DNA from 3 places in the Bacillus sp. PK6-013 genome. Region 1 is predicted to be linked to each of the others. Evidence: predicted binding sites of a transcription regulator. Region 1 holds the regulator's gene; each other region holds the start of a gene.

Region 1 (10,673 bases):
TGGCTCATCTGCTGCCGGTCTGGCTTTTATATTGGGCCAAGCAGAGATGAAAGACGAGAAGCAGTCTCAATATTTTATAGAGCGGCACAAGAGGCCTTTGCCGAGGGTTGAGGCAGGTTTGCTCTGTTCAGGCTATCATCATGTGGCACTTAATGATATCAGCGACGGGCTTGCCAGCGAATTAAATGAAATTGCCGAAGCGAGCCGTGTTTCCATTGACATATATAAAGAGATGATTCCGGTCCATTCGGATTTACATACACTGCACACAAAATGGGAAGAGTGGGTCCTTTTCGGCGGCGAGGATTTTGAACTCGTCGGTACGATTTCTAATGATCAATGGGAACGTTTTAGTCAGGAATGCTCTGAACGTCATGTGCCGGTTTATCAAATCGGCCGCGTCACACAACAAGGGCAGGCGGACGTGTTTTATCATAATGGACAGGACCGCGTTCTTCTCGAAAAAAAAGGATATAACCATTTTAAATAAGACAGGTGACAAGTAAAGTGAAAACGTTAGAGTGGAAAACGACAGAGCCTGAAGAGACAAAAAACATTGCCAGACTGGCAGCAAAGTATGTTCTGCCCGGTGATGTCATCACATTGGAGGGCGACCTTGGAGCAGGCAAAACGACTTTTACAAAAGGATTTGCCGAAGGGCTCGGAATCAAGCGGGTTGTCAGCAGCCCGACTTTTACCATTATCAAAGAATACCGGGACGGCTCTCTTCCGCTGTTTCATATGGATGTTTACAGAATGGAAGATGAAACGGAAGATCTCGGATTAGATGAATATTTTGAGGGAGACGGCGTCTGCCTTGTGGAATGGGCGCATTTGATTGAGGAGCAGCTTCCGAAAGAGCGCCTAGAGGTGGTCATTAAGCGGCTTGGCGATGATGAACGAAAGCTGACCTTTACCCCTAAAGGCAGCCGCTACGAAAATCTTTGCGAGGAGATCAGCAAACATGACGATACTTGCGATTGATACATCCAATTTAACGCTCGGCGTGGCATTAGTTAAAGACGGAAAAGTGATAGCCGAGCATATATCCCACTTAAAGAAAAACCATTCAGTCAGAGCTATGCCGGCGATCGACGAACTCCTTAAAGAGTGCGGTTTAGAGCCGAATGACCTGACCCAAATTGCAGTTGCCAAAGGTCCGGGTTCATATACAGGCGTGCGGATCGGTGTTACGATTGCAAAAACGCTTGCATGGTCATTAAATATTCCGATTAAAACCGTTTCAAGCCTTGAAGTGCTGGCGGCAAACGGCCGTTTTTTCCAAGGCTTGATTTGTCCGTTGTTTGATGCCAGACGCGGTCAGGTTTATACGGGACTATACCAGTATAGGGACGGTAAACTGCATGGCTTGGAAGAGGACCAAAACATTCTGCTTGAGGATTGGCTTAAAAAACTGAAAGCCATGGATCAGCAAGTCCTTTTCATAGGAAGTGACACAGAGATTCATCAGGAGATGATCGAACAGATTCTCGGTGAACAAGCGGTCATTGCTGGCCCTGCCCTGCAGCTTCCACGACCTTCAGAATTGGCTTTAATCGGAGAACTTAAAGAGGCCGAGCCTGTGCACAGCGTTGTTCCAAACTATATTCGTCTGGCCGAAGCCGAGGCCGTCTGGCTTGAAAAACAAAAGTAAACGGGTGAAGCCATGAACACGCAAATGGTCATACGCGATATGAATCCAAAAGATTTGGACCAGGTTTTTGAAATTGAAAAAAGCTCTTTTTCTTCTCCGTGGAAAAAAGAATCTTTTCATCATGAGCTTTTTCACAATATGTATGCTCATTACCTCGTTCTCGAAGTTGAGGAGCAAGTTGTCGGCTACTGCGGGATTTGGATCGTCATGGATGATGCCCAGATCACCAACATTGCCGTTTCACCTGCATATCGGGGCCGCCGTTTAGGAGAAGCTCTTTTGAAAGCCGCGATGAAGCTTTGCCGGATGAAAAAGGCGGTTCAGCTTTCTTTAGAGGTAAGGGTATCGAATCATATTGCACAAAGCTTATACAAAAAGCTCGGCTTTGAGCCGGGAGGAATTCGTAAAAATTATTATACCGATAATGGGGAAGATGCATTATTAATGTGGGTGAGACTAAATGAATCATAAAAAAGATCTGTATGTATTAGGAATCGAAACAAGCTGTGATGAGACGGCCGCCGCGATTGTCAAAAACGGAACGGATATCATTTCAAATGTCGTAGCGTCGCAAATCGAAAGTCATAAACGGTTTGGCGGCGTTGTTCCCGAGATCGCATCAAGGCATCACGTGGAACAGATGACGATCGTGCTTGAGGAAGCCTTTGCACAAGCGGACATGACATTTGATGACATTGATGCCATCGCAGTAACGGAAGGACCGGGGCTTGTCGGCGCTTTATTGATCGGCGTGAATGCCGCGAAAGCGCTCAGTTTTGCCCGGGGCATACCACTCGTAGGCATTCATCACATTGCCGGTCACATCTATGCCAACAGACTTGTTCAGGACATTCAATTTCCGGCGATTGCCCTTGTCGTCTCAGGCGGCCACACCGAACTCGTGTATATGAAAGAGCACGGCTCATTTGAAGTCATCGGAGAGACGCTCGACGATGCGGCAGGCGAAGCCTATGACAAAGTGGCGAGAACGATGGGGCTTCCTTATCCGGGAGGACCTCACATTGACAAACTTGCGCAAAAAGGCGAGGCAAATGTGCCGCTGCCGCGCGCATGGCTTGAAGAAGGCTCTTATCATTTCAGCTTCAGCGGATTGAAGTCTGCAGTCATCAACACGCTTCACAACGCTTCACAAAAAGGTGAAACGATAGCTCCGGAAGATTTGTCAGCCAGCTTTCAGGAAAGCGTCATTGATGTCCTCGTCACAAAAACGGAACGCGCTGCGAAAGCTTATGGCGTCAAACAGGTGCTGCTTGCCGGAGGAGTTGCTGCAAACAAAGGGTTGAGAGCGGCGCTTGAAAAAACGTTCAGCAGCCATCCGGAGATTGAGCTTTTGATCCCGCCGCTTTCGCTGTGTACGGACAATGCCGCGATGATTGCCGCCGCAGGTACGGTTGCTTTTGAAAAAGGAATCAGAGGAAAATATGATATGAACGGTCAGCCTGGCTTAGATCTGACGTCTTATTAAAACCTCACGCTCTGTGAGGTTTTTTTGCCCGGGAATAGTTATTAACAGGTTATTAACATATATCCACAGTCTTGTGTATAATGTTAAAAACCTTAATTTACAGACCTTTTTTACCTGTTAATAATGTGTATAAATATTATGTTTTTTGTGGATATTGTGGGTAAAACGCTTTCTTTCTTTTAAATAAAGGATTTTATTTGTGGACAAAAAAACCGCTCCGGCGTGGAGCGGTTCATCCTTTATTCATTTGTAGAGAGTGTTTCCCATTCTGTTAACAGTTGTTCAAGCTCCTCATTCAGCCGTTCATTTTCAGAGTGGATTTCCTGGACCTTCTCATGGTCTTGGAAGACGGCGGGGTCACACAGGAGCTCCTCATTTTTTTCGATCTGTTCTTCAATGTCCGTAATTCTTGTTTCGATTTCTTCAATCCTTCGCTGCCGCTGGCGTTCTTTTCTTTTCAGCTCTTTTTCTTCCTCATAGCTCTTTTTTGCGCCAGGTTTTTCGGAAGCGTTTTTCTGATGCTCTTCCGTCTGTTTTTCTAGTTCTTTCAGTTCAAGCTGCTGCGCTTTTTTTTCTGTGTAATAATCGTAGTCGCCTAAATATTCTTCTGCTTTGTCGCGGGAAAGCTCCAGTACTTTTGTCGCGATCCGGTTGATAAAATAGCGGTCATGGGACACAAATAATATCGTTCCCGGGTAATCGATCAAAGCGTTCTCCAAGACTTCCTTGCTGTCCAGGTCGAGATGGTTTGTCGGCTCATCAAGAATAAGGAAGTTCGCTTTTTGGAGCATCAGCTTGGCGAGGGCAAGCCTTGCTTTTTCGCCGCCGCTTAACGCGTGTACAGGTTTTAATACGTCTTCTCCCGAAAACAGGAAGTTGCCGAGGCAGGTCCGGATATCCTTTTCATTCATTTCCGGATAATCGTCCCAAAGCTCGTCAAGCACGCGTTTTGACGACGTCAATTCAGCCTGTTCCTGGTCATAGTAGCCGATTGAGACATGGGAGCCTGTCGCGATTGTTCCCGATACCGGCTGCAGCTTTTGAATCAATGCTTTTAAAAGGGTTGACTTGCCGATTCCGTTCGGTCCGACCAGTGCAACGCTTTCCCCGCGGGTAATGCGAAAGTTCAATGAACGGAGCAGCGGGGGCTGCTCCTGATAGCTTACTGTCAAGTCTTCCACCCGCAGTACATCGTTTCCGCTTTGCCTTGTAATTTCAAAGCGGAAAGACGCCGACTTTTCATCTCCGAGCGGTTTATCCATGATCTCCATCCGTTCAAGCTGCTTTCGTCTGCTCTGCGCCCGTTTCGTCGTCGAAGCTCTGGCCAGATTCCGGTCGACGAACTCCTGCAGCTTGGCGATTTCGTCCTGCTGCTTTTCATAAAGCTTTGTTTCCTTTTCCAGCTGTTCGGCTTTTAATTGGAGATAAGAGCTGTAGTTCCCGGTATATTTTTTGCTTTGGGACCGGCTGATCTCGTAAACTTGGGTAACCACTTTGTCAAGAAAGTACCTGTCATGGGAAACGATTAAAATCGCTCCGCTGTAATTTTGCAAATATTGTTCAAGCCATGTCAGGGTATCGATATCCAAGTGGTTTGTCGGTTCGTCCAAAATGAGGAGGTCGGGTTTTGTCAAAAGCATTTTTCCGAGGGCAAGCCTTGTTTTTTGACCTCCGCTTAAGTCCTGGACGCGGACGGAGTCGTCAAACCCCGCAAAGCCGAGCCCGTGCATGACGGATCTGACCTCTGCCTCATATTGGTAGCCGCCTTTGTCCTTGAACTCCTGCTGAAGCCTGTCATACGTCTTCATCAATGATTCAAGCATGTCCGGTCCGGCCTGCGCCATCTTTTCCTCGATCGCGCGCATTTCTTTTTCCATTTTTTTTAGAAAATCAAATACCGACAGCAATTCCTCTTTGAGCGTCAGCTTGGAATCGAGGCCGGAATGCTGGTCAAGGTAGCCCATCGTCAAATCTTTCGGCTTGATGATGTCCCCCTTTTCATATGAAAGTTTTCCTGCGATAATCTTTAGAAGAGTCGATTTTCCGGCGCCGTTGCGTCCGACGATCGCAATCCGGTCCCGAGATCTGACTTCGAGTTTTATATTCGTTAAAATCGTATCGGCTCCAAACGATTTTGAAAGTTGGTTCACTTGTAAAATCATCATGATCTTTCACCTCTTGTCTGCTATTTTAAGTGTAGCCTATCACTGCGCAGTCAGCAAACAATTAAGTGAAGTCTGGAAGATTTTAGCCAAAGAAAAAGACAGAATGAAAAAAATAGTGTATGATCGTTATAAGGAGAGTTCAGAACATGAATGAGTTTACACATTTTAATGAACAAGGCAGAGCCAAGATGGTTGATATAAGCGAAAAGGAAGCTTCAGTACGCACAGCTGCGGCTGTTTCAAGCGTGTCTATGAATCGAACAGTACATGAAAAAATCAAAAACCGGGAAATCGGAAAAGGCGATGTATTGTCGGTGGCGCAAGTGGCCGGAATCATGGCCGCAAAACAGACATCCGCCATCATCCCGATGTGCCATCCGATCGCTCTGAAAGGAGTCGACATCGCCTTTCGCTGGGAGGAGAAAGAACAGAAGAGCATCCTGCATATTCAATCTAAAGTGAAGACCAAAGGGAGCACAGGTGTGGAAATGGAAGCGTTAACTTCGGCCTCCGTATGTGCGCTGACCGTATATGACATGTGCAAAGCGGCGGATAAGGGAATGGTGATAGGACCGACCTTTCTTCTCGAAAAGACAGGCGGGAAAAACGGTGACTATAAAAGGGAAAAAGCTGATGTAGACATGGAGGATTAGTTTATGAACATGGATCATTCAAAAATTCCGCAAGCGACAGCGAAACGGTTGCCATTATATTATCGTTTTTTAAAAAACCTTCATGCATCCGGAAAACAGCGTGTATCTTCCGCTGAGCTGAGCGATGCCGTCAAAGTCGATTCTGCGACCATCCGCAGGGACTTCTCGTACTTCGGCGCGCTCGGAAAAAAAGGATACGGCTACAATGTCAATTATTTGCTGTCCTTTTTCAGAAAGACGCTTGATCAGGATGAAATGACGAACGTAACGCTCATTGGCGTGGGGAATTTGGGGACAGCCTTTCTCCATTACAATTTTATCAAAAATAATAATACAAAAATCGCCATGGCGTTTGACATCAATGAGGAAAAAATCGGAACCGAGGTCGGCGGTGTTCCCGTCTATGATCTGAATAGACTTGAAGAGCATATGACGGATGATATCCCCGTCGCCATTTTGACGGTACCGGCTCAAGCCGCACAGTCGATTACAGACAGGCTGGTGGAGCTTGGCATTAAAGGCATTCTTAATTTCACGCCGGCCCGCTTGAATGTGCCGGAACACATTCGCATTCATCATATAGATTTGGCGGTTGAACTTCAGTCGCTGGTGTATTTCATGAAACATTATTCAATGCAGGAAAAGTAAAACGGAAAACGAAAAATAAAGGAAAGGGGGCAGGCTTTATGCCAATCGGTCCTGGAAGCTTTATTTTAATTGTCGTGGTGGCGCTTTTGATATTCGGCCCGAAAAAACTTCCCGAGCTGGGAAGAGCAGCGGGAAACACGCTGAGGGAGTTTAAGAATGCGACAAAAGGTTTGGCTGACGACGATTCCGATAAAAAGAAAGAAGATCAGTAGGATAGGATGACATTTATGAAGGAAAGAGAAATGTCGCTGATAGAACATATCACAGAACTACGCAGACGGCTTGTGATCACTTTTTTCTTTTTTGTTTTATTTGTTGCGGCAGGCTTTTTATTGGCAAAGCCGCTGATTATCTATCTGCAGCAGACGGATGAAGCGAAGCTGCTGACGCTCAACGCGTTCAAGCTGACCGATCCTTTATTTGTGTACGTGCAGTTCGCTTTCATCATCGGCGCCGTCTTGACTTCGCCGCTTGTTTTATACCAGCTGTGGGCTTTCATCAGCCCGGGGCTGTATGAAAAGGAACGAAAAGTGACGCTCAGCTATATTCCGATATCGATTATTCTTTTTTTAGGCGGCATTGCCTTTTCTTACTTTATTTTATTTCCGTTTGTCGTGGACTTTATGACGAGAGTCTCAGATGATCTGAATGTCAACCAGGTCATCGGAATACACGAATATTTTCAGTTTCTGCTTCAGTTGACGCTTCCTTTTGGCTTATTGTTTCAGATGCCTGTGGTCATCATGTTTATCACAAGGCTCGGCCTCGTGACGCCGATGTTTTTGGCGAAAATCAGAAAATACGCATATTTTGTGTTGTTCGTCATCGCGGCCCTCATTACACCGCCTGAGCTTTTGTCGCATTTAATGGTCTCAGTGCCATTGCTCATTCTTTATGAAATCAGTATCGTGATTTCAAGAATATCCTACAGGCAGGCGCAAAAAACAATGATTCAAGAGGAAAATCAAGCGTTTTTGAACGACCATACAAAATAAGAGCCATTCTTTTTCAGAATGGCTCTTTTCCTTCACAAAAAAGGCTATTGATCTTTTCGTTTCATCTTGCCGGCCAGGGCGAACATTTTAAAGGAAATGCTGATATTATAGGCTGCGAAAAGCATCAGCAGGATCGTGTAAAAAGACCACATGCTTCCGGGCGAGGTTGCCGCCAGATATGTAAACAGCACACCCGTTAATAAATAAATCGCTCCCCAGAATTTAGGGCTTCTCATCATAGAAATCCTCCAATAATCATTTGCATTTTCTCGGCGTGTTTCAAATATTCTTCAATAGGCTCCCGGAATGTCTGCAGTAAGACGACGAGCGTATTCATGGCGACATGGGCGAAAATAGGCACGATAATCCGGTTGGTTCTGACATATAAAAAGGAGAATGTGAATCCCATTGCTGTATAAATGAGCAGATGGCTGAAATCCAAATGGACGACCGAGAAGAGCACCGAACTGAACAAAGCGGCAATGAAAAAATTCGTTTTCTCATAGATTGCACCGAAAATGATCTTTCTGAAAATGATTTCTTCAAGAATCGGTCCGAATACAGAAGAGACAAACACCATCAGCGGCAATGCGGTGATGATTTCCATGATCCGCTGCGTATTTTCCGATTCCGGGTTGACCCCGAACAAGTACATTTCGATCGAAGCGGCAATTGACTGCGAAAACAAAGCGAGAAAAACGCCGGCTACCGCCCATCCGATTGACGCTCCAACCGATGCTTTCGGGCGGTTGCGAAGCGTCGTCTTCGGCACCGTCCGCAAAATCAGCAGCACGATAACGAGACAGAGGGTAAACGCGATGACAGACCAGACGCCTGTCAATGTAAGCTGGGCTTCAGCCTTTGGCTGTCCTTTGCCCACTCCCAAAAAGTAAAGAAGAGGCAAGCCGACAGCGGCCGACAATTGCATGAGAACGTATGCCAATATAATAAACCAGTATTGTTTTCTCAAGCTTTATGTACTCCTTTTCTAAAAATCTAATTCAGACTATGTTTATTGTAACACACTCTTTTTAAATTATAGGATGATAAGGACATGCGGAGAAATGTAAGCGCAAAAAAATTTGACCTTATCACTTGAAATTGCCTGGGAGATTCTTTATTATAAGAATTGTGTTAGCACTCACCTAGTGCGAGTGCTAAAATTACATATGAAAATATTGAGGAGGTTGTTTCATTGTTAAAGCCATTAGGTGATCGCGTTGTCATTGAGCTCGTTGAGTCTGAAGAAAAAACTGCCAGCGGAATCGTACTTCCTGACTCCGCAAAAGAAAAACCACAAGAGGGTAAAGTGGTTGCAGCCGGTTCAGGCCGTGTGTTAGAGAGCGGAGAGCGCGTTGCATTAGAAGTTAAAACAGGCGACCGCATCATCTTCTCAAAATATGCAGGTACCGAAGTGAAATATGAAGGTACTGACTACTTAATCTTGCGTGAAAGCGACATTTTAGCTGTTATCGGCTAAGTCATAAATAAAAACGAGACAATTATATAGGAGGTTCGAATAACATGGCAAAAGATATTAAGTTTAGCGAAGAAGCCCGCCGTTCAATGCTGCGCGGTGTAGATGCATTGGCGGATGCTGTAAAGGTAACTTTGGGACCTAAAGGACGCAACGTCGTTCTTGAGAAAAAATTCGGTTCTCCATTAATCACAAACGACGGTGTTACCATCGCGAAAGAAATCGAGCTTGAAGACGCGTTCGAAAACATGGGCGCAAAGCTTGTTGCTGAAGTTGCGAGCAAAACAAACGATGTTGCCGGTGACGGTACAACAACAGCGACAGTTCTAGCTCAAGCGATGATTCGCGAAGGTCTTAAAAACGTAACTGCCGGCGCTAACCCTGTAGGCGTGCGCAAAGGTATCGAGCAGGCTGTGGCTGTAGCGGTTGAAAGCCTGAAAGAAATCTCCAAACCAATCGAAGGCAAAGAATCAATCGCACAAGTTGCTTCAATCTCCGCTGCTGACGAAGAAGTCGGAAGCCTGATCGCTGAAGCGATGGAGCGCGTCGGCAACGACGGTGTCATCACGATCGAAGAATCAAAAGGATTCACAACAGAGCTTGAAGTGGTTGAAGGTATGCAGTTCGACCGCGGATATGCGTCTCCTTACATGGTGACAGATTCCGATAAGATGGAAGCGGTTCTTGAGAACCCGTACATCTTAGTAACAGACAAAAAAATCACAAACATTCAAGAAATCCTGCCGGTGCTTGAGCAAGTTGTTCAGCAAGGCAAACCGTTGCTTCTGATTGCTGAAGACGTTGAAGGTGAAGCTCTTGCAACATTGGTTGTCAACAAGCTTCGCGGAACATTCAACGCAGTGGCTGTTAAAGCGCCTGGATTCGGAGACCGCCGCAAAGCGATGCTCGAAGACATCTCTATCCTGACAGGTGCCGAAGTGATCACAGAAGATTTAGGTCTTGACCTTAAATCAACTCAAATCAACCAATTGGGACGCGCTTCTAAAGTTGTTGTGACAAAAGAAAACACAACAATCGTTGAAGGTGCGGGAGATACAGAGCAAATCGCGGCACGCGTCAACCAAATCCGCGCTCAAGTTGAAGAAACAACTTCTGAGTTCGATAAAGAAAAATTACAAGAGCGCCTAGCTAAGCTTGCAGGCGGCGTAGCTGTCATCAAAGTCGGCGCTGCGACTGAAACAGAATTGAAAGAACGCAAGCTTCGCATCGAAGACGCCCTGAACTCTACTCGCGCTGCGGTAGAAGAAGGAATCGTATCAGGCGGTGGTACAGCTCTTGTCAATGTTTACAATAAAGTAGCTGCCCTTGAAGCTGAAGGCGACGAACTGACTGGTATCAACATCGTTCTTCGCGCTCTTGAAGAACCAATCCGTCAAATCGCGCACAATGCGGGTCTTGAAGGATCTGTCATCGTTGAGCGCCTGAAAGGCGAAGCTATTGGTGTAGGCTACAACGCTGCAACAGGCGAATGGGTGAACATGATCGACAAAGGTATCGTTGACCCTACAAAAGTAACACGCTCAGCTCTGCAAAACGCAGCATCTGTAGCGGCTATGTTCCTGACAACTGAAGCA
Region 2 (10,673 bases), 1.4 Mb from region 1:
AGCATAAAAAACACTTCAGGAGGTTTTACAAATGGAAGCAGTATTTGATCAAAACACAAAAACAGGTGATATTGTTACGCGTTTTCCAAGAGCCAGCCGGTTGCTGAAAGAATATCGCATCGACTTTTGCTGCGGGGGCAACCGCCCGATCGGTGAAGCGATAAAAGAACAGGATTTAAATGAAGAAGAGATCTTAGCAAAAATCAATACATTATATCAAGAGACAAAGGCATTGAACGCAAAAGAGACGAACTGGAGTGAAGCCCCGTATTCACAGCTGATCGACCATGTGATTCATACGCACCATGCTTACCTGTATGAGGTGCTTCCTGAACTATCAGGCTTTGTCACAAAAGTCTACCGGGTTCACGGCATCCATCATCCGGAACTCGCCCAGGTCCATCAATTGTTCCATCAGCTGAAAACTGAACTGGAACACCATCTCTTTCAGGAAGAGGAACTCATTTTCCCGAAAGTGACGGCCTATGAAGAGACGCGATCAATGGACAGCCTGGCAGAAGCGGTTCAGGCGATCGACGTCCTTGAACAAGAGCATGAAGCCGCAGGCAGCATCTTGAAGGAACTGAGAAAAGTGACCAATGACTATACCCTTCCTGAAGGGGCATGCACAACATATACACTGACTTACTTAAAGCTTGATGAATTGGAAACAGATCTTTTTCAGCACATTCACCTGGAAAACAATATTTTGTTCCCGCGGCTTGAAGCGGAAGCCAATCAATAAAATAAAAAGACAGAGGATTTCACTTCCTCTGTCTTTTTGTTTATCTATTCATCTGAAGCAATGTCTTTAACTGGAAGCGCTTCTCCTTCCTGATGCGTCGGTTTGCGGAGATGGAATAATGCTCTGATGCTGAATATGACCAAAATCACGATTCCGGCTAAAAAGATCGTATCCGGCACAGCCCTCCAAGTCAGCAGCGTTTGCACCGTATCCTGCTGTAAAAACTCAGGCGCCCTTGAGCTCCAGTACCCGTCTTCAAACGCTTTTTTCAATTGAAGAAAACCGACCGGCAACAAATTGATAAACACCATTCCGAACAAGCCGATGTTCAGCGACCAGCAGGCTATTTTCAGCCATTTATCATTCCACGCTTCTTTTTTGGCGATATTGCGTAGCGTATACAGCCAGACAGCAATGGCAAACATGCCGTACACGCCCATCATCGCCCCGTGCCCGTGGGCAGGTGTCAGGAACTGGCCGTGCTCAAAATAGCTGACAGCAGGCAGATTGATCAAAAAGCCCAATACCCCTGCACCGACCAGATTCCAGATCGCCGTTGAAATCAAGAACCAGAACGTTGCTTTATACGGGAAATGATGGCCTCCGTCTTTCATCATCTTGTATTGTTCATAAGCTTCCAATACAAGCAGGGTAAGAGGAATCACTTCCAGGCATGAGAAGACGGAACCGAGGCCGATCCAAACTTCGGAAGAACCGTTGTAATAGTAATGATGTCCGATCCCGATGACACCGCTCCCCAGCAGGATCGTCAGTTGAAAATAAAGCGTTCTGACGGTCGATTTTTTCGTAACCAGGTTCATTTGCACGAGCAAAAAGCCGATGACCACGACGGCAAAGACTTCAAAAATCCCTTCCACCCAAAGATGGATAATCCACCACCGCCAAAAATCCGACATTGTAATATTTGTGCCGGGATTAAAGAAAAAGGCTGCACCGTAAAACAGCGGAATGGCGATCGAAGAATAAAACAGCAGATGAATCAAACCGCCTTTATCAGATTCCCGCTTGAGGCCGCTCTTAATGCCTCTGAAAACGATAAACAGCCATATCAGCATGCCGAGTGCGAGAATGACCTGCCAGAAGCGGCCGAGTTCAATATATTCCATTCCTTGGTGGCCGAATAAGAACCAGTTGTTTCCTAAAAGGCCTTTCGCTCCGAGCCATTCGCCAGCCATGCTTCCGCCGACAAGGACGATCAGCGCCCAAAACAGAATATCGACAAGCAGCCCCTGCCTTTTCGGCTCGCGGCCTCCGACAAGCGGCGCTGCATAAATGCCCATACCGAGCCATGAAGTCGCAATCCAGAAGATCGCCAGCTGGAGGTGAAATCCCTTAGATATGCTGAATGGCAACATATCCCTGATCCAATCGATCCCAAAAAAGCTGTCCGGCTCAATATAATAGTGGGCAAGCAAAGCTCCGAACATAGCCTGAACAAAAAACAGCAGCGACACAACGGCGAAATATTTTCCGGTTTTAACCTGTGATGCCGTAAGCGGCTGTTTATCCAGATCAAATACCGGAAACGCCCCTTCCTGATAAGCCTCTTTCATTCCAAGCTTGTAACGGTAAAACACGAATAAAATAATGCCGACAAATAAAATAAGGATGGTGACGCTTGCGCCGCTCCACCAAACGGCGGCAAATGACATCGTGTTTCCGGCATCTTCATCATACGGCCAGTTGTTCGTGTACGTAATGTCGTCGCCAGGCCTTAATGTACTGGAAAGCCATGCCGTCCAGAAGATAAAATCGGAGATCTGCGTGATTTGGTCTTCGCTGTCAACCCACGCTCTGTCGCGTTTAGGCATGTGGCTTTCTTTAATTAAACCGGGCTCAAGCCCCCAACCGTCTCCTTTTGTAAAGACATTGCGGTAATGATCACGCACTTGCTGCAATCCATAAACCTGCGCATCTGTCAGCTTCAATGTATCTGACGCGCGATTATAACGGTTTTTTCTCATTTCGCGGATGACTTGATTCCGGATGGTGGACTGCTTTTCATCTGAAAGTTGTTTAAAGCGCTTGCCGTATCGTGCCTCCGCCTTAAAATCCTGCATCCCTTCCGTATAGATTTTCAGGGCTTCGGCCGTGTAATCAGGCCCCATGTAAGATCCGTGCCCCAAAATCGTGCCATAATCCATCAGCGCGTATTTTTGAAATACGGCCTGACCGCCTGAAATGGACGATTTGGTCATGAGCACCTCTCCGTTTGGCCCGGACACTTCAACTGGTCTTGGTGCAAGTCCTTTGAAGATCCAATAGCCTCCCAAAAGCAGCACCGAAAAACTAACGATTAAAGTAAAGACGAGAACAGATTTCAAAAAACCGTTTTTCGATGCTTTTTTAACGGGCACCGTCTTTCTTTGAACTTCCATTGCGGTTCACTCCTTTTTTGATTTTGCATGTCCTAAGATACTGGATATGCAGCACACCGGTTGTGAACCAGATCACTTAAATAATGGCGGATTTGTGAACAAAATAAAAACAGGCTTTCCATCTGTTGTTCAATGGAAAGCCTTCATCTTATCCTTCAATTGCAGCCGTTCAGCCAGTCTGTATCATGTATGAAAATTCCGCTCCTGTCAGCTGTCAGCAGATTTTTCTTTTTCATTTCATTTAACGTGCGGTTAATCGTTTCCCTTGACGTTCCGACCATGTTCGCAAAATCCTGATTGGTAATGGGCAGGCTGATGTAGACACCTTTTTCTTGAGGAATGCCGTGTTCTGCAGCGAGCTTCATTAATACATGCGTCAAGCGGTGCTGGACATCTTTTGAAATAAAACCCTGGATCCGCTCTTGCAAATCGAGAATCTTTTTCCCCATGATTTGCATCACTTTTATTGTCATTTCCGGATATTTCATCAAAAGTTCATTAAAATCAGCGATGCGGATTACGATCAACTCGGTTTCCTGAACGGCTTCGGCTGTTGCCGGGTATGGGGAGCGGTCAAAAAAGCCGACATGGGGAAACATGTCCCCGCTTTGCAGAATCGAAATCACTTGCTCATTGCCGTCTTCATCGATTTTAAAGGCTTTAACAAGACCGGATTTAATGAAGAATACCGCTTCCCTCTCTTCCCCTTCCATAAAAACAAACATTCTCGGCTGATAGGTGCGCTTGACCGCGATTTGCTCGATTTGTTTGAACTCTTCATCATTCAGCCCGCTGAAAATCATAAATTGCTTCAGAAACTCCATTGGTCTTTCAATCCCTTCGGTTTTGCTAAAGGAGAGCGCGTTGTCACAGACGGCGCTCCAGCGCAAAGAGCTCTTCTTCAATCGCCGCTGCCTTCTCTTCCACGACTCTGCGGCTGTCCTTCAGCGCCTGATTATAAAAGTAAGGGCCCAGCTTTTCCTTTACGAATTCAAACATTTGAATCGCCGCGATGTCTCCAACCTCTTCTCCCCTTTCTTCAACATAAAAGCGTTTGATTTCCTCGATGATCGCTTGTTTTTCTTCTTGCGTAAGCTTTATAAACATAAAAGCGGCACTCCTTTTTTTATTTTCATGATAAACGAAAAAGTCCGCAAATGAACCATTTATTTTTTACATCCGTTTACTATCCCTCACTTACCGATATTAAACACGAATCAAACGAATGACCGTGTGACGTAATTCACAATGTTTTTAAAAGACTTTTTGTAAGATAAACATGCTGATTGATTTATTCATTTTTCCCTTTGAAAGGAGCAAAAACGCAATGGTAAATCGTCAAAAAATACAATTACCGCTGCAGTCATTTAGTTTAGTCGCAGGATTTATGGTTTGGGTGTTGATTTCCTCTTTAATGCCCCACATTAAGCAGGACATCGCCCTGACAGACAGCGAGATATCCCTTGTCACGGCCATTCCGGTCATACTCGGCTCGCTTCTGAGGATTCCGCTGGGATACTACACAAACAGATTTGGTGCGAGAATCACATTCATGATCAGCTTTGTGCTGCTTCTGTTCCCGATTTTTTGGATTAGCACAGCCGATTCGCTGTTCGACTTGATCCTTGGCGGATTCTTCCTCGGCATCGGCGGAGCGGTCTTTTCCATCGGGGTCACATCATTGCCGAAATACTACCCTAAAGAAAAACACGGGTTTGTCAATGGGATCTACGGCGCCGGGAACGTCGGTACAGCGATTACCACGTTTGCCGCTCCTGTCGTAGCAAAGACAGCCGGGTGGGAAAATACGGTGCGGATGTACATCGTGTTAGTCGCCGTATTCGCTTTATTGAACTTTATCCTTGGAGATCGAAAAGAAACAAAAGTGACGGTTTCTGTAACAGAGCAAATGAAGGCAGTCTACCGAAATCAGACATTATGGTTTTTAAGCTTGTTTTACTTCATTACATTCGGATCTTTCGTCGCGTTTACGATTTATCTTCCGAACTTTCTTGTTAATCACTTCGGGCTTGATCCCGTTGATTCAGGGCTTAGAACCGCCGGATTTATCGCTGTCGCAACTTTTCTGAGGCCTGTCGGCGGCTGGCTCGCGGACAAATTCAACCCGCTGAAGCTGTTGATGTATGTATTTGCCGGCTGTACCTTGTCAGGGATTTTATTGGCCTTTTCACCCAGCCTCGGACTTTACGGATTTGGGGTATTAACCGTTGCCGTGTGCGCCGGTCTTGGAAACGGGATCATCTTTAAGCTTGTGCCGCTTTATTTTTCAAATCAGGCCGGCATCGTCAATGGGATTGTATCAGCGATGGGCGGCTTGGGAGGATTCTTCCCGCCACTCATCCTGTCAAGCGTTTTTCAGGCAACCGGCCATTATGCGATCGGATTCATGGCGCTGTCAGAAGCAGCCCTTGCCAGCTTTGTGATCGTGGTCTGGATGTATTTTCAGGAAGTGAGCAAAACATCGACCAAAACGAAGACGAACCATTTATAAACCTTTCCTGCAAAAGGAGCCTTGAGCTGATGTGCTCAGGCTCTTTTTTGGGACTTTATTCATAAGTTCACAATATTGTTTATATTTAAAAGGTCACTCAGCCTTATTTAACGTTAAAATAAGAACTGCTAAAGGGGTGACGCTCAATGAATATTTCTGTTAGAAAATCAGACACAGATTTGCTCTCAGACGATCTGCATCACTTGCTGGAATCAATCAGTACACGACGAAAAATCAGGCAGGACACATTCCTTTTTCAAGAAGGGATGGATGCGGAGGAACTGTATCTTATTCAGTCGGGACTTGTCCAAATCGGCAAATTGACGTCCGATGGCAAAGAACTGACACTCAGAATGTGCAAAAAAAATGATATTGTCGGGGAGCTTACGCTTTTTACAGAAGATGCGAAATATATGCTGAGCGCAAAGATCCTCTCTGATGGCGAAGTGTTGGTCATCAATAAAGATAAGCTTGAAAAAGAACTCATTCAAAACGGTGCAATGACGTTTGAGTTTATGAAATGGATGAGCACGCATTTGCGAAAGATTCAATCGAAAATCCGCGACCTTTTGCTGAATGGTAAAAAAGGCGCGCTCTACTCCACCTTGATCCGTCTCGCAAACAGCTACGGCATCACAAGAAGCGACGGGATTCTCATCAATATTGTGCTGACGAACCAGGACTTGGCGAAATTCTGCGCCGCCGCAAGGGAGAGCATCAACCGCATGCTGAGCGACCTCCGGAAGAACGGTGTCATTTCAATTGAGGAATCGGGAAAAATCGTCATTCATCAGCTCAACTATTTAAAACGCGAAATCGACTGTGAAAACTGCCCGCTCGACATCTGCAATATCGACTGAAAAAACGAAAACAAACAAGGACATGAAGCACAGTGTCCTTGTTTTTTACGTTTGCAGCAGAAAAACGATCAACACGGCCATAAAGAAACAGGCATTCACCAGCTCTGAGATTCCGATTGTCTTAATCGACAGTTTCTTTCCATGTAAAAACCACGCTCTGAAACTGCTCGGCACTACACCAAGCACGGCCCATCCTGCCCCCGCGGCCAGCGAGATGAACGGCAGGAATACGTGGTATCCCCATGAATAAAGTTTAAACCGATTGTTTTTCTTTTCGCGGATCATCGACTTGACATAAAAGGCGCTCCCTGTGAAAAACAAAGCGGACTGGATAAAAACAAACAATGCTTCACCATCAAGCTTCCCCGCTCCCATCCAGAAGCTTGCAAGCCCGCCCGCGCTGAAAACAAGGATTGCAGCAATATCATTTAAAAGCGCCCTGTCGTTGTTTCTTTTCGCATAATAAAGATTGATGAGAAAGAGCGGAAACAGCGGCAGCCCTAGAAAAACGAGCCGCGGCTCCAGCCAGACCGAAATAAGCAGGAAAACGATGGCCGGAATGCCGTAGATGAGAACCCATTTTTGATAGTAAACGATATTTTTCTTCTTCACCATCATCGTAGCCGGAAATGCCGCTAGATATAGAAACAGCCATCCGCAGAACAGCGGAATATGCTTTACATCCGCGCCCCCGGCGAACATGCCGAGAACAAACGGGATGACAAGCATCGCCCAGGCGCCGTGCTGCTTCGGTATGAACACTTTCATCACGAATCCTCCCTTCTTTTCTATTACATTATAAAAGTTTCGTCTTTTTTACACAGTGACATTTTGCATACAGGCGTGTGAAATAAATCACTGCGCCCTCCAGCCCGGCGCTTTATACTAAATGCTAATATATAGAAGGAGGATATACCATGGACCGGTTTGACTACTTATTGTTTCTGAAAAATCTTCCTATGTTTCTCGGGGTACCCCTTCCGATCATCAAAAGGCTGCTGAAAAACGGGAAGGTGATCGATATCCAGCCATCTCAGCATTCGCGATCGTTCCTTCATTCGCAATCCGTCTATTTTGTTTTAAAAGGGGAAGTTCATTTTTCTGACAGAAGACTTCCAGAAGAATCCCGAACGATCGCCGAGTGGGAAAAAGGCGATGTTTTCCCTATTGATCAAAAAGGCGAACCTTTCGTATCTCCGTTTATTTCAGTCAACACTGCCGCAGAAACCGCCGTACTTGAAATTCCATTTCATACTTTCAAAAAAATGATGACTTATAACCGCCAATTACAGACGAACTTTCTCATGCTGCTTCAGCAGAATTTGTATTTTTCCTACCAGCTTTTTTTGCGTTACCTCAACTCCTCCGCAGAAGACGACGCGTGAGAAGGGCCTCCCCCTTCTTTCCCTTCCTTTTCTAAATGTGATCTACTTAACTTTTTTTCTTTTTCATTTCCGCTACGATACACATGAATGCAAACGAAAGGACAGATGAAAGATGATACATTGCGATTTCGACAAGTCTCCGTTTATCGTCATTTGGGAGCTGACAAGAGCGTGCGAGCTCAAGTGCCTTCATTGCCGGGCATCGGCTCAAAATAAACGCGATCCGCGGGAGCTCACCCTGAAAGAGGGAAAAGATTTAATTGATCAAATTCATGCGATGGACAATCCCCTCCTCGTGCTGACAGGGGGTGACCCTTTAATGAGAGACGACGTATTCGCCATTATTGAGTATGCCGTCCAAAAAGGGGTTCGCGTCTCCATGACCCCGAGTGCTACGCCGAATGTTACAAGAGAAGCGATTCAATCAGCAAAAGAAATCGGCTTATCCCGATGGGCGTTCAGCTTGGACGGCCCAACCCGAGAGATTCATGATCATTTTCGAGGAACGGACGGTTCCTTTGACCTGACCATGAAGGCCATACGCTACATTCATGAATGCCATCTGCCTCTGCAGATTAATACCGTTATATCCGCTTATAACATCGATTACCTGGATGAAATGGCAAAGCTGATCGAAGAATTGAACTGTGTATTATGGAGTGTATTTTTTCTCGTCCCGACAGGCCGCGCGAAGCGGGAAGATATGATTTCGCCGGTGGACCATGAAAAAGTCTTTCTTTGGCTCAGCCGTTTGGCAAAAGAAGCGCCTTTTGACATCAAAACGACAGCAGCCCAGCACTACCGACGGGTCGTTATTCAACAAAAAATGCGGGAAGCGAAAGACCCCAACATGAAAATCCGTTATGAACACGCATTGCAGAAAGGGAAAATGGATGCGATCGGCGGATTGGGCCGGGCTCCGAAAGGTGTGAACGATGGCAACGGCTTTATGTTTATCTCCCATATCGGCGATGTATATCCAAGCGGACTCCTGCCGTTTAAAGCCGGAAACATCCGCGAACAGCCGCTGGCTGAGATTTATCGCGAATCACCGATCTTTAAGGATTTGCGAAATCCGGACGGATTTAAAGGAAAATGCGGCGTCTGTGAATTCCGCCATGTGTGCGGCGGTTCGCGCTCACGTGCCTATGCTCTGACAGGCGATTATCTGGAAAGCGACCCGAGCTGTATTTATATTCCGAAGGCTTTGCGCTGAAAAATGTGATGTACGTCACATTTTTTTCAGCATACTTGTATTACGGTATAGATGAGAATGATCATCACTATCAAAGGATGTGATCCCTCTGCATAATAAAAAAATTGATTTGAACGATTCCGTATACGAACTTTGCACATTGCATCCTGAACTAAAAGCCGTGATGAAGGAAGCCGGGTTTAAAAACATAACGAAGCCCGGCATGCTGGAAACAGCCGGGCGTATCGTGACGATTCCGAAAGGCGCACGAATGATGCAAATCGAATGGCCGCATGTCTTAGACATATTGAAAGCGCACGGATTTGACCCCGTTTGGAAAGGAGAAAAACAATGAGCGAAATGATTAACAACCGGGAAACGCAGCAAGGTCTGCCAGAGGAAAAAAAGCAGCTTCTGAAAGAAATCATCATCGACCTTCATAAAGGAAAACCGCTTGCCGACGTCAAAAAACGGTTTGAAAAGGCGTTCGGTTCAGTCAATGCTGAAGAAATCGCTCAGCTGGAACAGGCGTTAATGAAGGAAGAAGGCATTACCCCCGAAGAAATTCAAGAGCTTTGTTCCGTTCACGCCGCTGTGTTTAAAGGATCGATTGAAGACATTCACCGCGCTGACGCCGATAAGCAGCCAGGCCATCCCGTTCATACTTTTATGAAAGAAAATAAAGAAATCGACCTCCTTTTGAACTTTAAAATGCAGTTTCATTTGGAACGTTTTGAAAAAGAAGATCACCGCGACAACATTCTCAAGCTACTCACAGACTTAAACTTGCTCGCCGATGTCGACAAACATTACAGCAGAAAAGAAAATCTTCTCTTCCCCTATTTAGAAAAGTATGGAATTACTGGGCCCAGCCAAGTGATGTGGGCTGTCGATGATTTTATCCGCAAGAGCATCAAAGAAGTGAAGCGTTTGTTGGAAGAGTATACGCCGGACAAAAAAGATGAAGTCATCCGCGAGCTAACGTTTATCATTCAAGAAGGCACGGAAATGATTTATAAAGAAGAAAATATCCTCTTGCCGATGGCGCTCAGAACGCTGACAGAAGACGAATGGCTGAAAATCGCGGCTGAAAGCGACGAGATAGGATATTGCCTGACTGCTCCGGAAACGGTGTGGAAGCCTGAACGCCATCAGCTCAAAACAACAGAAGAGGCGGCTGACGGATATGTCAGGCTCTCTACTGGTATTCTGTCCGTGGCCCAGCTTGAGCACATGATGAACCATCTTCCGGTCGATATCACCTTCATCGATGAAAACGATGTGGTCCGCTATTTTTCACACGGAAAGGAACGGATTTTCGCAAGGACAAAAGCCGTAATCGGCCGGACCGTCCAAAACTGCCATCCGCCGGCAAGCGTCCATATCGTCAACAAACTTCTTGACGACTTTAAATCAGGCAAAAAAGACGTTGAAGACTTTTGGATCAAATTTAAAGACAAATACGTGTTCATCCGCTATTTTGCCGTACGCGATGAAAACGGCCGCTATATCGGAACTTTGGAATTCACCCAGAACATCGCCCCGATTCAAGAGATTACCGGGGAAAAGAGAATTTT
Region 3 (10,673 bases), 1.4 Mb from region 1:
ATGGCCGCCTCCGCCGAACGTGCCGGCGATTTCTGATACATCTGTTTCATCATGGATGGTGCGAAGGCTCACTTTTTTGCCGCCCATATTTAAGATGGCGATATAGTCAAGGTGCGGATACGTTTTTCCGAGTTCGTTCCCTACTTCGGAATGATAGGATTCCGCATGCACGATGCCGACGCAGTGTGCATTGATGAAGGTCTGAACGATTTCCCGCCGTTTCCTGCGGATATACCGTTCAATTTTTTCTTCTTCCATATCCAAGATTTTTACTTCGAATTCATCAAATGAAAACGCGTCGCTTTCTTTAAGGCGCCGGACCATTTTTTCCTCAAATTCGTCAATGGAGACCATAAAAAACAGGTCATTCAGGCGCTTTGCTTCGAGCGCGTCCGTCTGTTCCCATTCCCATGTATCATAGAGGCGTACGAGTTCGACGAACTGATCCATCGCTTTTGTCTCTTGAATATAGCCGTTGTCTATTAAGTATTCATAAAAAAGAGATGTCGCTGAAGCGAGCCTGCCGTCCTCATATTGAACTTTTACCATGCCCCAAGAGCGTTCATTCAAATGAAGCGCAGTTTTGTGGTGGTCGATGAGTTTGACCTTTCCGCCCGCTTCAGCATAATGGTCCAGCCTTTCTTCATTTTCTTGATGAACGGACAAGTCGGTAATAAACAGGCCTTCATGCTGTTTTTCTTTTCCTTTTGTCCGTTCCAAAAAACGTCCGACTTGCATATCAAGTCCGGTGACCGAATTGTAGCGAACCTCGACCCGTTCGCCAAAAGCCACCTTTGCGAGAATTCCGCAGCCGACTCCATCCAAGTCGTTGTGAGAATACAAATGATACATGCTTCCCGCCCACCTTGCTGTTTTATTGTCGGCCTGCCGCAGCAGGCGCATCTTTCTCATCTTACTATTGTAAAAAAAGGGATTTTTTATACGGTTGTGCGGTAAGACAAAAAGGACAGCTTTTTGTTGGAAAAAGTCTGTCCGGTTAAAAGGGTTTATGTTTCTTGCAGCATGGCTCCGCCTTGCAAGTGGGCGGTGAGTAGTCTGTATGCGTTTTCGGCCCTGGCGGCACTTGGCGGTTCAACCCCTTTTAATGGATAATCCAGGCCAAGCGCTTCCCACTTGTAGACGCCGAGTTTGTGATAAGGAAGAACCTCCACCTTCTGAACGTTCGCCAGTGTGCCGATAAACGTGCCGAGGGCTGCTAAATCGTCATCGATATCAGAGATCCCCGGAACCAGTACATGGCGGATCCAGACGGGGACTTGATGATCAGCGAGAAACCGGGCAAAATCCAATATGTGGTCATTCGGCATTCCTGTCAGGTTGATATGTTTTTTCCTGTTGATATGCTTGAGATCAAGCAAAACAAGGTCTGTATACTGGATCAGCTCTTTGATCTGCTCTTGAAATGCCGGCGCCGCCGAATAGCATCCGCCGGACGAATCGAGCGCCGTGTGTATGCCATGGCTTTTACAGGCTTTGAACAGCTCGATTAAAAATGGCAGTTGTAAAAGCGGTTCGCCTCCGCTAACGGTGATGCCTCCGCCTGATGATTGAATAAACGGGAGATATTGCTGGACATCCTGAACGATTTCGGAAACCGTCATTTGTTTTCCGGTTCCGATTTCCCATGTATCAGCATTATGGCAAAATTGACAGCGCATCAGGCAGCCTTGTGTGAAGACGACATATCTGATGCCCGGACCGTCAACGGTGCCGAATGTTTCGATTGAATGAATATTTCCATCCATGATGAAGATCACCTCTTTTTATGGGGCGGAGCGCCTCGGCCGCGCTCCGCTTTATGCTCGTTACATCGATTCATGGAAGGTACGGCTGATAACGTCTAACTGCTGTTCTTTCGTCAGCTTAATAAAGTTGACCGCATAGCCTGAGACGCGAATCGTTAACTGCGGATATTCCTCCGGATGTTCCATGGCGTCGAGCAATGTTTCTCTGTTAAATACGTTTACATTTAAGTGATGCCCTGTTTTTGCGGCGTAACCGTCAAGGATGCTTGATAAATTGACGGCGCGGCTCTCTTCGTCTTTGCCAAGCGCTTTCGGGACGATCGAAAAGGTGTTGGATATGCCGTCGAGCGCATAGCTGTAAGGCAGCTTTGCCACTGAAGACAGCGATGCAAGCGTTCCTTTAGTATCGCGGCCGTGCATCGGATTCGCGCCTGGAGCAAACGGTTCTCCCGCCCGGCGTCCATCCGGCGTATTTCCGGTTTTCTTGCCGTAAACGACGTTTGACGTGATCGTTAAAATTGACATGGTATGAACAGACTGGCGATATGTCTGGTGCTTGCGCAGTTTTTTCATAAAGCGCTTGACAATGTCAACGGCGATCGCGTCGACGCGGTCATCATTATTTCCGTACTTAGGAAAGTCGCCTTCTGTTTCAAAATCGACGGCAATGCCGTTTTCATCGCGGACAACATTGACTTTGGCATATTTGATAGCGCTTAACGAATCGGCCACAACGCTCAAGCCGGCGATCCCGGTGGCCATCGTCCGCAAAATGTCCGTGTCGTGTAGCGCCATTTCAATTCTTTCATAGCAATATTTATCATGCATGTAGTGAATGACATTGAGCGTATTGATGTACAAGCCTGCAAGCCATTCCATCGTCTGATCGAATTTATGCATGACCTCGTCATAGTCCAGCACATCGGAAGCAACCGGAGGCATTTCCGGACCGACTTGCATTTTATGCTTTTCGTCTTTTCCGCCATTAATCGCATATAAAAGCGCTTTCGCCAAGTTGGCGCGTGCTCCGAAGAACTGCATTTGTTTGCCGATTGCCATTGCCGATACACAGCAGGCGATGCCGTAGTCATCCCCGTATTCAGGACGCATGATATCGTCATTTTCGTATTGAATCGAGCTCGTTTTAATCGACATTTTGGCACAGTAGTTTTTAAACTTTTGCGGCAGCCTGACAGACCAAAGGACGGTTAAATTTGGTTCCGGCGCCGGACCTAAATTGTCAAGCGTATGCAGGAAACGGAACGAGTTTTTCGTGACGAGTGCGCGTCCGTCGTGCGCTATTCCGCCGATTGATTCTGTCACCCACGTCGGATCGCCGCTGAACAGCTCATTGTAGTCAGGTGTGCGTGCAAATTTGACCAAGCGCAGCTTCATGACAAAATGGTCGACAAGCTCTTGGGCCTCCTGTTCTGTTAATGCGCCCGTTTTCAAATCTCTTTCGATGTATATATCAAGGAACGTGGACACGCGGCCAAGGCTCATTGCTGCTCCATTTTGCTCTTTAATGGCAGCCAAATAGGCAAAATACAGCCATTGAAATGCTTCTCTTGCATTCGCCGCAGGCTCGGAAATGTCAAAGCCATAACTTGCTGCAAGTGCTTTAAGTTCATTCAATGCCCGGATTTGTTCTGACAATTCTTCACGCAGGCGGATGTTTTCTTCAGACATCACGCGAGAGGTGCCGGCCGCATCTTTTTTCTTTTCATCGATCAGGAAGTCCACGCCGTAAAGCGCCACTCTCCGGTAATCGCCGATGATGCGCCCGCGCCCGTAAGCATCAGGCAGTCCGGTAATGATTCCGACCTTTCGGGCGAGTTTCATTTCGTCCGTATACGCGTCAAACACGCCTTGGTTATGGGTTTTGCGGTAATCGGTAAAAATTCTTTCCACTTCTTCATTCAATTCAAAACCATAGGATTCACATGCTTGTTTCGCCATGCGAATGCCGCCGAAAGGCTGAAGCGACCGTTTAAACGGCTCATCGGTTTGAACGCCGACGACTTTTTCCAAGTCTTTGTCCAAATAGCCGGGACCGTGCGAGGTAATCGTTGAGACGATCTCTGTATCCATATCGAGGACGCCTCCGTTTTCACGCTCTTTTTTTGTCAAGTCCATTACGTGATCCCATAATGCCGATGTAGCTTCCGTCGGAGGTTCGAGAAACGATTCGTCACCTTGATATGGCTCAAAGTTCGAGAGAATAAAATCGCGGACATTGACTTCTTTTTGCCAAACGTTTGTGGTGAAACCTTTCCATTGTTCCATTTAAATCCCCCTCTTTTCAAGTTGAAATGATATAACAGTTGTTGCATTTATATCTTATGTTTAATATAACAGTTTTGAATGTGATAAAAATCACATATTTTGTGAAATAGTTAACAAATTTAAGAAAGTTCTTTGAACATCGCGTTTTTCCTAATATAGGATGTTGTTTGAAGCAATTTTCTTATTTGAATCTGTATTATAATAAAGTCAAATAAAATGAAAACTGTTATATAAAAAAACCGGCTAAACAGCCGGCTTGCGCAGAAGTATTTATCATCAGTCGAGGGATACGAACTGATTGCCGAATGCTTCGATAGTGCTTTTCAAGACATAGCTGCCTCGGGGGAGCTGGTGAAATTCATAGCACCCTTTCGAATCGACCGCTTTTGTCTGCAGTAAAACGCCTGACAAATCATAAACATGAATGTAATGGTCCTCTTTTTTAAGTTGGCTTTTGAGATGTTCCGGGATTTCCCCGGCAATCGTGTACTCCGCTTCTGACGTTTTCTTTTCACCGATTTGTTCGAGGATTTCCAGGTCCAGCCCCTGCTCTTTTCGATGATTTTTGCAGGACCGCACTGCTCTTTTTTGTGTCTCGAATGTTTGATACAGGTTTTCGATCGACCTCATGTGAAAGCTGATATCCCAATGTTTCATAGCTTTTTGAAACGCTTGGCGCCCCAATTTTTGCCGGGTTTTGTCATCGTCGAGCAGCAGGCGCAGCTTTTCAGTAAGCGCTTCGCTGTCTGCCGGGGGAACAAGCAATCCGTTCGCACCGTCATCAATGATTTCTTTTACCCCGCCTACGTTTGTCGCCAGCACAGGTTTTGCGGAGAACTGCCCTTCCAGGATGACGAGCGGAAATGTATCGTGAAGCGACGGCAAAACAATGACATCACTAATATTCATTAAGTCAGGTATATCTTTTCGCTTTCCGAGAAAAGAGACCGCCGACGCGATACCGAGCTTTTCGGACAGGCTTTGCAGAGTTTCGAGCTCCGGACCCTCGCCTGCGAGAAGGCAGTGAAAATCATCCCTTTCGCACCGCAGTTTATAAAGCGCTTCGATCAAATAGCGGTGTCCTTTCACCGGAACGAGCCGCGCCGGACAGAGAATGATCTTTTTTCCTTGATGCGGGAGGCTTTTAGGGAGATTATTTTTCTTTTCGATAAAGGGTGTTTTTACAATTCCATACGGGATGACTCGGATGTTCGAAGGCGTCACACCAATTTGAATCAGCTCGTGTTTCAGCCATTCGCACGGAACGGCCACAACGTCTCCGGACATTGCGCCCAAACATTCTTCGATTTTCATGTATTGCTGTTCCTGCCCGCTTTTCTCGTCAAATTCCCCGGTAATCTTTGCTTCATGATATTTAAAGTTATGGAGGGACACGATTAAAGGCGTGTGCTGAGGTTTGGAACGGGCCAGTGCTCTTGCCGTCATAAAATCGTGGCAGTGGATCAAATCATACTTCTTAAGATCAAACTGTTTAACAGCTTGTTCCAAACTGTAGCGCTCCATTTCACGCCAATATATCCACAGGGGATATTTTTCGGTATAAGCTGTTTGAAGACGGTGAATCAGCTCATATTTTAACCGGTGTTTATCGGCCGGCTGCTGATCGGCGACCTGAATGTTGAGCCATCGGGTATCGTGCGACATTAAATCGACAGAATGCCCTTCTCCTTCCAAGCTTTTACTAAGGATATCAATATAGGTAGACGGGCCGTTTGTATGTGGAGAGTATCGATAATAAGCCAGCAAAATGTTCATATATTTCCCCCTGCCTGCTGTTAAACTTATTGAAATGAAATCTCTTAGCATTATATGGCCTCAGCTGAAAAAAGTACGAAGTGAATGGAAAGCCTTTTCAATAAAGAAAACCCATTGCCTTAAGCAATGGGAGCTGTCATGAAGAAGCTAATATTTGAACGATTTTATCTTCAATATCCTTTCCTTTTTCATCATCCACGAGCTGATTGAGAAGAATGGAGAAAATCAATGTCTTGCCGCTTGCAGTATCGATATAGCCCGACAAGGTACTGACGGTTGAAAGAGAGCCTGTTTTCGCTCTGACTTTGCCTTTTAGAGCCGGGTCTTTCAGCCGGTTTCTTAATGTGCCGCCGACCATTCTGTCGCTTTCCCCCGCAACCGGGAGTGAACGGGCAAACGACGGAAACCATTTCTCTTCTTGAACGGAATACAATAGCTTTGTGATCTGGTCGGCAGAAATCAAATTGATATGCGAGATGCCTGAGCCGTCTCTGAGAACGATCTTTTCTGTGTCCATTCCAAATCCCTGCAGTTCTTTATTCAACACTTCAAGACCTTGATCCCAGCTTCCTTCACGGCTCGCGGCTTTTCCCATTTCCTTGATCAGTGTTTCGCCATGGCCGTTGTTGCTGAGCTTCATAAAGGGGATCATCAGCTCTGAAAGCGGCATGGATTGATGTGCGGTGATGCGGCGCGCTTTTTTTGGCGCTTTGCCGGTTTTAGTCTTTCCCAGGATTCGAATGCCTTGTTGCTGTAAAGCCTGTTTAAATAAATCGAGTGCATATTCTGACGACTCCCAAACCGCAACCCATTGTCTGACCCTTGAAGCGCCTTGTGGAATCGTCCCTTTGATTTGGATGGTATTTCCGCCGTGTTCCCTTTTAATCGTGATATCTTTTTTTCCGTCTGCAGCAACGGTCTTGGCACCGTTTTCGATTTTGACATGATTAGTTTGCGGAGTAAGCGATACAACGGGTTTTTTCCCGGTTTTGCCGTCAGGATTCACGTCGATGATGACCGTTCCGGCATCATAGTCTTCGTTTGGCGAAGCTGTTAAAGCCGAGATCTGCGCTCCGTAGTATGCGTCTTCATCGCTCCAGGAAAGGTCTGGAGAGTAGCGGACCTCATCATACCAGGAATCATCGCCGACCAAGTCTCCCCGGATGACAGTGATCCCTTGTTTTCGGAGTGCCTTGGCCATTTGCTGAAAATCGGCTTTCAAAAGCGTCGGATCGCCTTTTCCTTTTAGATAAAGGCTGCCTTTGAGTGTGCTCACAGATCGTGCGCCGTCTGTCATCACCTCTGTGGGAAAGGTATAGTCCTCACCCAGGACGGAAAAGGCAGCTGCTGCCGTTAAAAGCTTCAGATTGGACGCCGGTCTCATCCGTGTATCGCTCATATGGCCGTATATCATTTTCCCGCTTTCCGCGGACCTGACGCTGATGCCTGCGAGCGCTCCTTTTAAATCAGGCTCGGTCTTTAACAGCTGATCGATTTGCTCTTTGAGCCCGGCGCCTTTTTCCCCGGCGGCCAAGCCGTCTATGCTGCCGGCCAACGTCAATACAAAGATCATCATCATACACAGACAAAGCTTCATATTTTTCTTCATAGAATATCCCGCCTCCCGCTGATGGTTTTAATACTTTATTGCAAAACGCGGCGGGATATACTCCTATTGGTCGGTTTTCACCAAAAACCTCCGGCATAAAAGCAGCAGTATCATTACATGCAGCACAACTCCGATGAACCCGAAAACGAAAACAAGCCCTTCATGAGAAGTTCCTGCCAAGTACGTTTTCGCTGTCCAGTAGGTCGGCGTGAAAACGCCGAAAAGCTGCCACGGCAAAGGAATAAAATAAACCGCGGCCGGCATGAAAGTGAGCAGGCTGAACCCTTTCATTAAAGCGAGCCCTTCCACTTTGTTCGAAGCGTAAGCGGCTAAAAGCAGCGTGTAAATCGGGGCTTCAAGCGTGACCATGATCAGGATGAACAAAAGGTACACAGAGCCGGGCGCCATTAAACCGCCGGATGCAAACAGCAAAATGCTGTAGCAAAAAGTCAGCGCCATTGGCAGGATGAGGCGTATCAAGACATATCCGCGCTTCGACAAGGGCGTCACGGCAAAATACTGAATCATATTTTCGTCGCGCTCATCAAGCAGGATAAACCCCGACATGATACCGAGAATCAGGGGGATGAAAAGCATGGCAAAGCTCATGATCAAATGACGGTATGGGGTGATATTGAATGCCGCCAGTTCCGCTGACAAAGGAATGCCAGCGGCTGTCACGATGATGAGCAGAAAAGGCGCCAGACCGTAAAAAGCAAGCATTGAATCACGTTTGATCTGTTTCATATCTCCGCGTATCAGCTGAATGATTTTCATCATCGTGTATCACCTCCGCCAAGCTTTAATGTGATGAACGTTTGAAGTGAATGCCTCGCCCAGAAATACGCGGCTCTGTTCCACAACAAGAGAGTGGAAATCGCGTAGACGAGCTCCCACTGCTGAAGGCCGGTAAAGGCGGAACCTAACAGCATTAATGAGGCCTTTGACGGCAGAGCGTAAAACAGCGGGCTGCTCCAAATGCCCGCTGTTTCAAACAAAGGCAGAACGAACACAAAGGTGCTCAAAGAAGACAAAAAGAAAAATCCGTTTAAGGTTTCACACCGCACCGCCAAACCTAAGCCGATCATCGTGAAGAAAAATGAAGTAAAAAGCACGCCGCAAGCGAACAAACCGGAATTTGTTCCATAGCCAAACACACTGCTGTGGATGAAAATGCTCGATCCAAGAGACAAAACGGACAAGGACGCCGTTTTGGAAAAAATATACTCACTCGCACTTAGCGGCGTTACAAACAGGCTGTCATGGATGTTTTGCCCTTTCTCCAGTAAAACAAGACCCCCGATGAAGAAAAACCCCAGGAAGCTCGGATCTGAAAACGTCAAGGCAATGTTGGCCGCCTCCCTGTAAACAGCCGGAAGAAACTGCAACACGGCGATATACACCGCGCTGATCAGCAAATAGGCATAATAAAAACCGTGCTTGAACTGAAGTTTGATATCATGGGAAATCGCTGATAAGATCCTCAACTTAAACGCCTCCCCGTCACATCGATAAAGATGTCTTCAAGCGATGCTTCTTGGGAATGAATGGTTTCCACAGGGTGCTCCTTGATCAAGTTCAAAAATTCCGGGCTGCTGCCGATCTGATCAAGGTCGAATTGAGCAGTTTCCAGCTGCCTGCGGCTGCGGTACTCCACTTTTACGTGCCTTTTTCCTTTTTGCACTTTCAAGGCGCGTGGAGAATCAATCAAAGCCACCCTGCCGTCAACGATGAAAGCTACGCGGTCGCAGATTTCTTCAGCTGTTTGCATGTGGTGCGTTGTGATCAGGATCGTCTTCCCTTCCGCCTTTTTGTTCAGGATAAGCTGTTTTAATTTTTTGGCATGCACGGGATCGAGCCCCGAGGTCGGTTCGTCTAGAAATAAAAGATCAGGCTGATTGATCAGGGCTCTCAAAAAATTCAGCCTCATTTTCATGCCTTTTGAGTAAGCGGATACCTTTGTCCGGCCGTACTCTTCAAGACCCGTTAAAGCGAGCAGCGTTTCCGGCTCCTCGGTTTCAGATGCATACAAGGAACGGAACAAATTTAAGTTTTCCAGTGCCGTTAATCGTTGATAGAAATTCGGAAATTCAAAGGCGACGCCGATTTTCTCATAAAAGGAGCTGTCGGCTTGACTCAATTCTTTCCCCATCACAGAAACCCGGCCTTCATATTGCTTTAAAATACCGATTAATATTTTTTGAATCGTGCTTTTTCCAGCGCCGGACGGGCCGAGAAATCCAAAAATTTCACCCTTTTGAATCGAAAAGTCGATTCCTTTCAATACGGGCGTTTTTTGTCCGGGGTATGTGAAGCGAAGCCCGCTGACTTCAATCATGGGATGCATCCTCCTTGGCCGAAAGCCCCTGTCCGATCAATTCGATAAGCAAATCCATCGTTTCGTCGTAGCGGTCTTCCCCAATATTTGTTTTTTGAAAGGATAAAAGAACAATGGCGCGAATCACACTGACGATCGTCTCCGGTTTTTTTCTGACAAGCCAGCCTTTTTCCTGGCCCATTTCAATTAAAGGCTTGAAAAAATCTTCGTCGCTGTCGAAATGCGCCTGCAGCTTTTCTTCGGGGAGTTTGCGGAAGAGTGTCTCGAGTAAGTTGTCATCGTAAACTTGGCGAATGTACGGGTTATCTTCCACCACCGCCAATGCTTCACGCAAAAACTGTGCAAATGTTTTCCCGCTTTCAGAAAATGATGCCTCAAGCTGGGCGCGGATCTTACTTTCTTCCTGCTGCAAAATCTCAAAATAAAGCTCCTCTTTCGAGTCGAAAAATGTATAAAATGAGCCTTGGGCAATTCCGGCCGAGGCTGTTAGCTCACCAACGCTCGTTTTTTTCAATCCAAGCTGCGCAAAAAGCTCTCTTCCGCTTTGCACTAAAGCTGAGCGTATCGCTTCCTTTTCTTTTTCGGTAAATTTCGGCATGTCAGTCTCTCCTTGTTTTATAAACATATAAATATTTTTATTTTATATTCATATAATGCGATGAGACCGTCTTTTTGTCAATGCATTTTGGTTCAAATTTACCACAATATTTTCATTTGCCCGTCAAATTTAAAGCAAAAAAAAGCACCACTTATAGTTTAAACTATAAGTAGCGCTTCATTTCCATTAATAAGCAAGGCTGAACAGACCTTTAATATGAGTCAGATAACGGACGTTGCTCGCTTCTTTCATCAATGAAGCAGGCAGGCCTTTAAGAGATGTACTGTTCGCGCCGATAAC

Evidence for each region. The regulator Rex, encoded in region 1, represses fermentation and respiration genes when NADH is low (regulators of the CRP and FNR family bind a similar motif). The targets are predictions, from matches to a motif close to TTGTGAAATATTTCACAA.
Region 2: the regulator Rex is predicted to act here: its motif matches at 3,205-3,222, upstream of M1E03_RS11370 (nitric-oxide reductase large subunit).
Region 3: the regulator Rex is predicted to act here: its motif matches at 4,152-4,169, upstream of pflB (formate C-acetyltransferase).

The regions. Positions count from the first base shown of each region.
Region 1 is NZ_CP096417.1:3,635,655-3,646,327, reverse strand. Features, by position in the region: gene thiL (thiamine-phosphate kinase) at 1-490, shown strand, start outside; gene tsaE (tRNA (adenosine(37)-N6)-threonylcarbamoyltransferase complex ATPase subunit type 1 TsaE) at 508-984, shown strand; gene tsaB (tRNA (adenosine(37)-N6)-threonylcarbamoyltransferase complex dimerization subunit type 1 TsaB) at 965-1,654, shown strand; gene rimI (ribosomal protein S18-alanine N-acetyltransferase) at 1,667-2,125, shown strand; gene tsaD (tRNA (adenosine(37)-N6)-threonylcarbamoyltransferase complex transferase subunit TsaD) at 2,115-3,140, shown strand; gene M1E03_RS18385 (ABC-F family ATP-binding cassette domain-containing protein) at 3,380-5,305, opposite strand; gene moaC (cyclic pyranopterin monophosphate synthase MoaC) at 5,452-5,958, shown strand; gene M1E03_RS18375 (redox-sensing transcriptional repressor Rex) at 5,962-6,606, shown strand; gene M1E03_RS18370 (twin-arginine translocase TatA/TatE family subunit) at 6,645-6,818, shown strand; gene tatC (twin-arginine translocase subunit TatC) at 6,825-7,601, shown strand; gene M1E03_RS18360 (YdiK family protein) at 7,646-7,837, opposite strand; gene M1E03_RS18355 (CPBP family intramembrane glutamic endopeptidase) at 7,837-8,571, opposite strand; gene groES (co-chaperone GroES) at 8,797-9,081, shown strand; gene groL (chaperonin GroEL) at 9,126-10,673, shown strand, end outside.
Region 2 is NZ_CP096417.1:2,276,386-2,287,058, forward strand. Features, by position in the region: gene ric (iron-sulfur cluster repair di-iron protein) at 32-745, shown strand; gene M1E03_RS11370 (nitric-oxide reductase large subunit) at 790-3,144, opposite strand; gene M1E03_RS11375 (Crp/Fnr family transcriptional regulator) at 3,300-3,968, opposite strand; gene M1E03_RS11380 (DUF2164 domain-containing protein) at 4,012-4,251, opposite strand; gene M1E03_RS11385 (nitrate/nitrite transporter) at 4,472-5,656, shown strand; gene M1E03_RS11390 (Crp/Fnr family transcriptional regulator) at 5,803-6,516, shown strand; gene M1E03_RS11395 (YwiC-like family protein) at 6,562-7,284, opposite strand; gene M1E03_RS11400 (cyclic nucleotide-binding domain-containing protein) at 7,434-7,901, shown strand; gene M1E03_RS11405 (TIGR04053 family radical SAM/SPASM domain-containing protein) at 8,014-9,117, shown strand; gene M1E03_RS11410 (DUF1858 domain-containing protein) at 9,227-9,451, shown strand; gene M1E03_RS11415 (DUF438 domain-containing protein) at 9,448-10,673, shown strand, end outside.
Region 3 is NZ_CP096417.1:2,217,295-2,227,967, reverse strand. Features, by position in the region: gene M1E03_RS11145 (DHH family phosphoesterase) at 1-852, opposite strand, end outside; gene pflA (pyruvate formate-lyase-activating protein) at 1,008-1,766, opposite strand; gene pflB (formate C-acetyltransferase) at 1,827-4,052, opposite strand; gene M1E03_RS11130 (glycosyltransferase family 4 protein) at 4,329-5,828, opposite strand; gene dacB (D-alanyl-D-alanine carboxypeptidase/D-alanyl-D-alanine endopeptidase) at 5,965-7,437, opposite strand; gene M1E03_RS11120 (ABC-2 transporter permease) at 7,501-8,217, opposite strand; gene M1E03_RS11115 (fluoroquinolone export ABC transporter permease subunit) at 8,214-8,924, opposite strand; gene M1E03_RS11110 (ABC transporter ATP-binding protein) at 8,921-9,775, opposite strand; gene M1E03_RS11105 (TetR/AcrR family transcriptional regulator) at 9,768-10,373, opposite strand; gene M1E03_RS11100 (NAD(P)/FAD-dependent oxidoreductase) at 10,560-10,673, opposite strand, start outside.